Regions from separate parts of the Pseudoalteromonas sp. BSi20311 genome, predicted to be linked through region 1. Evidence: predicted binding sites of a transcription regulator. Region 1 holds the regulator's gene; each other region holds the start of a gene.
What was found. The regulator MetJ, encoded in region 1, represses methionine synthesis genes. The targets are predictions, from matches to a motif close to TAGACGTCTAGACGTCTA.
Positions count from the first base shown of each region.

Region 2: the regulator MetJ is predicted to act here: its motif matches at 824-841, upstream of P20311_RS15150 (translation initiation factor).
Region 3: the regulator MetJ is predicted to act here: its motif matches at 1,247-1,264, upstream of metA (homoserine O-succinyltransferase).

Region 1 is NZ_BADU01000157.1:30,561-32,837, reverse strand. Features, by position in the region: gene metB (cystathionine gamma-synthase) at 1-669, opposite strand, end outside; gene metJ (met regulon transcriptional regulator MetJ) at 868-1,188, shown strand; gene P20311_RS16535 (malic enzyme-like NAD(P)-binding protein) at 1,258-2,277, opposite strand, start outside.
Region 2 is NZ_BADU01000153.1:44,277-46,553, reverse strand. Features, by position in the region: gene P20311_RS15160 (amino acid aminotransferase) at 1-84, opposite strand, end outside; gene P20311_RS15155 (GAF domain-containing protein) at 163-822, opposite strand; gene P20311_RS15150 (translation initiation factor) at 1,058-1,387, shown strand; gene P20311_RS15145 (EAL domain-containing protein) at 1,403-2,277, opposite strand, start outside.
Region 3 is NZ_BADU01000078.1:38,798-41,074, reverse strand. Features, by position in the region: gene P20311_RS08950 (homocysteine S-methyltransferase family protein) at 1-233, opposite strand, end outside; gene metA (homoserine O-succinyltransferase) at 223-1,170, opposite strand; gene ettA (energy-dependent translational throttle protein EttA) at 1,396-2,277, shown strand, end outside.

The sequences.
Region 1 (2,277 bases):
CGCTAACTCTTCACCTAACTCAGCAGTCGCTGCGATAACCGCGCCACCAACAACGTCTGAATGGCCATTGATATATTTTGTGGTTGAGTGCACCACAATATCAGCGCCAAACTTAATCGGGTTTTGTAATGCTGGCGATAAAAATGTGTTGTCGGCGGCAACCAGTGCACCACACTGTTTAGCTGTATCAGTTACCGCTTTAATATCTGTTAAGCGTAAAATAGGATTGCTAGGTGTTTCAATCCAAATCAGCTTAGGTTTAATAGCAAGGATGCGTGTCAGACTGTCGCTTTTGGTAAAATCGACCACTTCTAGTTTTAATAAGCCGCGCTTTTCTAGCGAAGTAAATAAGCGATAGCTGCCCCCATAACAGTCATGAGGGATCACTAACGTATCGTCACTATTAAGTAATTGTGTTGTTAGGTGAACGGCTGCCATGCCTGTTGCGGTAATAATGCCTTTAGCGCCACCTTCAAGCTCCGTGAGCGCCTCAGCCAAAATGTCACGATTAGGGTTACCACTGCGGCCATAATCATATTGGCGCTTTGTATCAAAGTCAGCAAATGAGTAAGTTGTTGATAAATAAAGCGGTGGAACAACCGCACCATGCTGTTTGTCGGCTTCTATTCCACTACGAACAGCAATTGTTGCCTTATTTTTTTCACTCATTTTCGCTACCTTTACTAATTTGGATGTTTAGACGTCTAAAAGGTAGCGCATGCAATTTAAGATGTCAAAACATTTAAATGTCTAGATAGCTAAATAACTAGTATTTGACTATCTTTTTTAAACCGATAGAATTTCACGCATATTTACACGCTTTGATGCTGTGTGAGCAATTTATAATCTGAGGCAACGATACATCTTATGGCTAAATGGAATGGTGAATATATTCACCCATACGCAGAACACGGGAAAAAATCCGAACAAGTAAAGAAGATCACCGTTTCGATCCCGCTAAATGTATTAAAAGTATTAACTGATGAACGTACTCGTCGTCAAATAAACAACTTACGTCATGCAACAAATAGCGAGCTTTTATGCGAAGCGTTTTTGCATGCGTTTACCGGGCAACCGCTGCCTAATGATGATGATTTGCGTAAAGATAACGCAGAAAAAGTACCTGAAGAAGTGAAGAAAATAATGCAAGAAATGGGACTAGAAGTGCCTATTTTAAATGAAGACTAGAAGGGTCTTTATACAAAAAAAACCTCAGCAAATGCTGAGGTTTTTTTTGCGCTAATTTACACTTAACAATTACGCCATGTAGTTTTCTGGCATATCAATTAGTGCCACACCTGAATCAACCGCCGCCTGCGCAACCGCTTTAGCTATACGTGGTAACAAACGTGGATCCATTGGTTTTGGTATAATATATTTAGCACCAAACTCTAATTTGTCGATGCCTGCGGCAGTAAGCACTTCAGCCGGTACGGGCTCTTTAGCAATACTGCGGATTGCTTCTACAGCAGCAATTTTCATCTCGTCGTTTATTTCACTGGCACGTACATCTAACGCACCACGGAAAATAAACGGAAAACACAATACGTTATTAACTTGATTCGGATAATCAGAGCGACCTGTAGCCATAATTAAATCGTTACGTGCAGCGTGTGCTAATTGCGGATCGATTTCAGGATCGGGGTTTGAACAAGCAAATACCACGGGTCTATCAGCCATTAATTTTAAATCTTCAGGGGCTAATAAATTAGGGCCCGATACACCCACAAACACATCGGCATCTTCAATTACATCTTGTAAAGTACGTTTATCGGTATTGTTTGCAAATAATTGCTTATATTCATTCAAGTCATCACGACGCGTATGAATAACTCCTTTGCGATCTAACATATAAATATGTTCACGCAACGCGCCACATTTAATTAAAAGCTCCATACAGGCAACAGCTGCAGCGCCGGCACCTAAACATACAATAATTGCATCTTCAATTGCTTTGCCCTGTACTTCCAGCGCGTTTAGCATACCCGCAGCCGTTACAATAGCCGTACCATGCTGATCATCATGAAAAACAGGAATGCTACAACGCTCTATAAGCGCTTTTTCTATTTCAAAACACTCGGGCGCTTTAATATCTTCTAAATTAATTCCACCAAAGGTGTCGGCAATATTAGCCACCGTGTTAATAAAGTCTTCGGTAGTACGGTGCTTAACTTCAATATCTATAGAGTCTAACCCTGCAAAACGCTTAAATAGTAGCGCTTTACCTTCCATAACGGGTTTTGAAGCCAGTGGACCTAAATTACCTAAGCCTAAAAT
Region 2 (2,277 bases), on a different contig from region 1:
CTTATTTGGGTTAGTATCTTGCTTATAGGCCGCCATAAGGCCAAGAATAGGGTCTGTTGGTAATGGTTTTAATACTGAGAACATTGACTATCTCTTCGTTATTTAGGGGTTAGCTGTTGCGCTAAGCTTAACATAAAAACTCACTAGATTGACTAGTGTTATTTACACTAAAAAGTGAGGAATTTTAATGCAGCACGCAATTAATAACGCGAGCGTCGCTTTATCAAAAAAATCAGTATTGAAGGCTTCACCATCAACAATACCTACACACTGCTGATGTGCATTAAATAACGGTAAACAGGCTTCTGCTTTTACCTTCGGATCGCAGGTATAATACTCACCGCCTGCTGCTATATATTGTTCAACATTATTAATTACGCGTCCTTTACCGATAAGCGCTACTTGAACGTTATTACTGCCCATTGCAAATTCATCGGTCAGCGGAAACAAAGGACGACTCGGGGCACCAAAATAAGCCAGCTTTAATAGCTGCTCACCTTCATTGGTGACGGTATTTTGATAAATGCCGTACCAATCAAGCTGCGTATTTTCAATAACGTAGTCAACAATCAACTGAAGTTGCGCCAGCTTTTCAGTTGTTTGCGTACTTTGGCTAACATAATCGCTTAGTTTAAATGGCTCATCCTGTAGGTAACCAAATAAGCTGCATGCCCCTCCTTCACCTAGCTCAGGAATTTGATACTCCCAACGCACCGCTGGTGCAGCATTATTATTTAGATATTGCTCGAGCTTTTCTAGCTCAGCGTGAATTAACTGTTGCTCAATATTAAGCTGAGCGTGCTCTAAGTAAGAATTAAGCATTTGGACGTCCATACATCTATAATGCCGAAATAGTAGCATGGATATTTTTATAGTGCTAGCCAATTTAAAATGGTTTTTAAAAATACTTATGTGCATTTTTAATAAACCTAATGAGGTCAATATTGTTAAGCTTATAACTTTATAAAAGTGAATCGAGGCGTAAAAATTACGTCTTTGCGTCGCAAATTTGTTATTATTTACCGCATTATTATATTCAATCTTAAGTAGGTTAATTATGAGTGATAGTCACTTAGTGTATTCAACAGCAACGGGGCGAATTGACCAGCCAAAGCCAGAAAAAGAACTGGATGTAAAACTATTTAAAGATGGTTCTATTCGCATAGAGCGTCAAACCAAAGGCCGAAAAGGCAAAGGTGTAATGCTGGTTGTTGGTCTTGATCCACAACAGCATGATTTGAAAAAGTTAGCTAAAACAATAAAAAGTAAGATGGGCCAAGGCGGCGCAGTAAAAGAAGGGGTTATCGAAGTACAAGGTGATGACCGCGACAAACTAAAAGCTATTTTAGAAGGGTTAAAATTTAAAGTAAAAATTGCGGGTGGTTAACCCGCAACTTTTTACTTATTCAATAATTTTTAGCGCAGCTAGTTGATCAAATAATGCGGGGATATCATCTTCAGCCACTGGCTTACTAAAATAATACCCTTGCACAATAAAACAATTATTGTTTTGTAAAAACTCAACTTGCTCGATTGTTTCAACCCCTTCAGCAACCACATCAAGCTTCAGCTTTTGTGCCATAGCGATAATGGCCGCAGTGATCTCCATGTCGTTGTCATCCTCAGGGATATCTTTGACAAACGAGCGATCAATTTTAAGAATATCGACGGGGAAACGCTTAAGGTAACTCAGCGAAGAGTAACCCGTACCAAAATCATCAATAGAAATTGAGATACCCAATTTTTTAAGTTGATGTAACTGTTCAATAGCCGCCTCAACGTTACCCATCAGCATGCTCTCGGTTAGTTCAAGATGCAGACTTTTTGCGTTAATTTGTGTCTCTATAATTATCTTTTTCAGCATAGGTACTAAGCTTGCGTCTTTAAACTGTCTTGCTGACAGGTTAATCGACATATTACTTGCTCTATCTTGTTGCTCTAGTCGCTTAGTAAACTCACAGGCTTGTTGTAGCACCCATTGACCAAGCTCCACAATTAAACCGGTTGCCTCGGCTATGGGAATAAACTTAGTCGGAGGAATAAACCCTTGTGTAGGATGGAACCAACGAAGCAATGCTTCATATCCCACCACGCTGTTATCGCGACAATCAACCTGTGACTGGTAATGCAGCGTGAGTTGCTTTTCTTTAATCGCATGGCGCAACTCATTTTCAAGGAATAATCGTTCATTAGCTGCCGCATTAAGATCTTGGCTATAAAAGTGGAAAGTATTACGCCCTTTGGCTTTTGCTTCATACATAGCTAAATCGGCATGCT
Region 3 (2,277 bases), on a different contig from region 1:
GCTAAAAAGCTGCGGTGTATATCAGTAATAATTTCAGGCTTGGTTAGGCTTAATAAATCGTTATTACCTTTAATAAGCACGTGCCAATCTTTAAAACGTTCACCACGGTAGTCTTGCTCTTCAAGCTTATGCGCTTGGATCATGGTTCCCATTGCACCATCTAAAATTAAAATGCGCTGTTTGAGCGCAGCGCTCAGCTCTTGATGCTTATTGTTTTGAGGATTATTCGGCATAGTTGTTAGTCCTTACGTCTTGGCTAACTAAGTTAATATCATAGGGTGTGGTTTGGTAAACGTAATAATTTAACCAGTTTGAAAACAGTAAAAACGCGTGGCTTTGCCATGTTTTAGACGGTTGTTTGCTGGCATCGTCATCAGGAAAATAGTTTTCGGGCTTTGGCGCATCGGGGCTTTTTTGTAAATCGCGCTCATATTCGGCTTTTAAACTGTCGGCATCGTATTCGGGGTGGCCGGTAATAAACACTTGGCTGCCGGATTTATTTTTAAGTAAATACGCCCCTACTCGTTCAGAGCCCGCTAATACCACCAGCTCTTCACAGGCGTTTATTTTATTAATATCTATGTGGCCATAACGTGAGTGCGGTACTAAAAAGGTATCGTCAAAGCCGCGAGTAAGTGCGCCATGAGCAAAATAGCATTGGTGGGTAAACACTCCGCAAAGTTTATTGTCTTTTAAATCGCGCTTTAAATTATAACGGTGGTATAAAGCCGCATGGGCAGCCCAACACGAAAACAAGGTAGAAGTTACATGCTGCTCGGCCCAATCAATAATCACTTTGAGCTCTTCCCAGTAAGCTACTTCTTCATACTCTAAATGCGCGAGCGGCGCACCGGTAATTAACAGCGCATCGTAGTTGTTGTTTTTTACTTCTGAAAAGTAACGATAAAAAGTATCTAAGTGTTGCTCTGAGTTGCTACTGCTGCGGTGCGTGTCTAGGCGCAATAGCTCAACATTTACTTGCAGCGGAGAATTAGCCAACAAGCGAATAAACTGTACTTCGGTTTCTACTTTATTAGGCATAAGATTAAGAATAGCCAAACGCATAGGGCGTATTTCTTGGGTTTTTGCACGCGTTTTTGGCATTACAAACACGTTTTCATGACGTAAACGTGCAATAGCTGGCAATTCGTCTTCTACTGTAATTGGCATTCTTAAAGCTCCTGCTCATAAAAACCGAGAGTTAATACGCTCTCATTATGAACAGAATGCCAAAAATATCAACCTCTAGATGTATAGATGTCTAAATGAAATTTATTCACGCGTTTTGTATAAATTGAATATGTACTTTAAAACAGTGCCATTCGTTGACTGTTTCACCTGTGAGCCACTACAATACAGCATTGAAATTTTTATTATTATTTGAAGGCTTCTTCCATGGTTTTACCTGATAAGTTTATATTCTCGATGAGTCGAGTATCTAAGGTTGTGCCACCAAAACGCACTATCTTAAAAGATATTTCGTTGCATTTTTTCCCAGGCGCAAAAATTGGTGTGCTAGGTTTAAATGGTTCTGGTAAATCATCACTACTTCGCATTATGGCGGGTGTTGATGAAGAGTTTGAAGGTGAAGCTCGCCCTCAACCAGGCACTAAAATTGGCTACTTACCGCAAGAGCCTGTTTTGGACGAAAGCAAAACAGTTCGTGAAATTGTTGAAGAAGCTGTAGGTGAAGTAAAACATGCCCTTAACCGCCTTGACGAAGTGTATAACGAATACGCAATGGAAGGCGCTGACTTTGACGCACTGGCTAAAGAGCAAGGTGAATTAGAAGCGGTTATTCAAGCGCACGATGGTCATAATATCGATAACGTATTAGAGCGTGCTGCCGATGCACTTCGTTTACCTGAGTGGGATGCTAAAATTGAGCACCTATCGGGTGGTGAGCGCCGTCGTGTTGCTATTTGTCGTTTGTTACTTGAAAAACCAGACATGCTGATTCTCGATGAACCAACTAACCACTTAGATGCTGAGTCGGTTGCCTGGTTAGAGCGCTTCTTACATGACTACGAAGGCACTGTTGTGGCAGTAACGCATGACCGTTACTTCCTTGATAATGTAGCAGGTTGGATTTTAGAGCTTGACCGTGGTGAAGGTATTCCGTGGGAAGGTAACTACTCGTCTTGGCTTGAGCAAAAAGATGCCCGCTTACAACAAGAGCAAAAATCTGAAAAAGCACGTCAAAAATCAATTGCACAAGAACTTGAGTGGGTGCGTTCAAACCCTAAAGGTCGTCAAGCTAAGTCAAAAGCACGTATG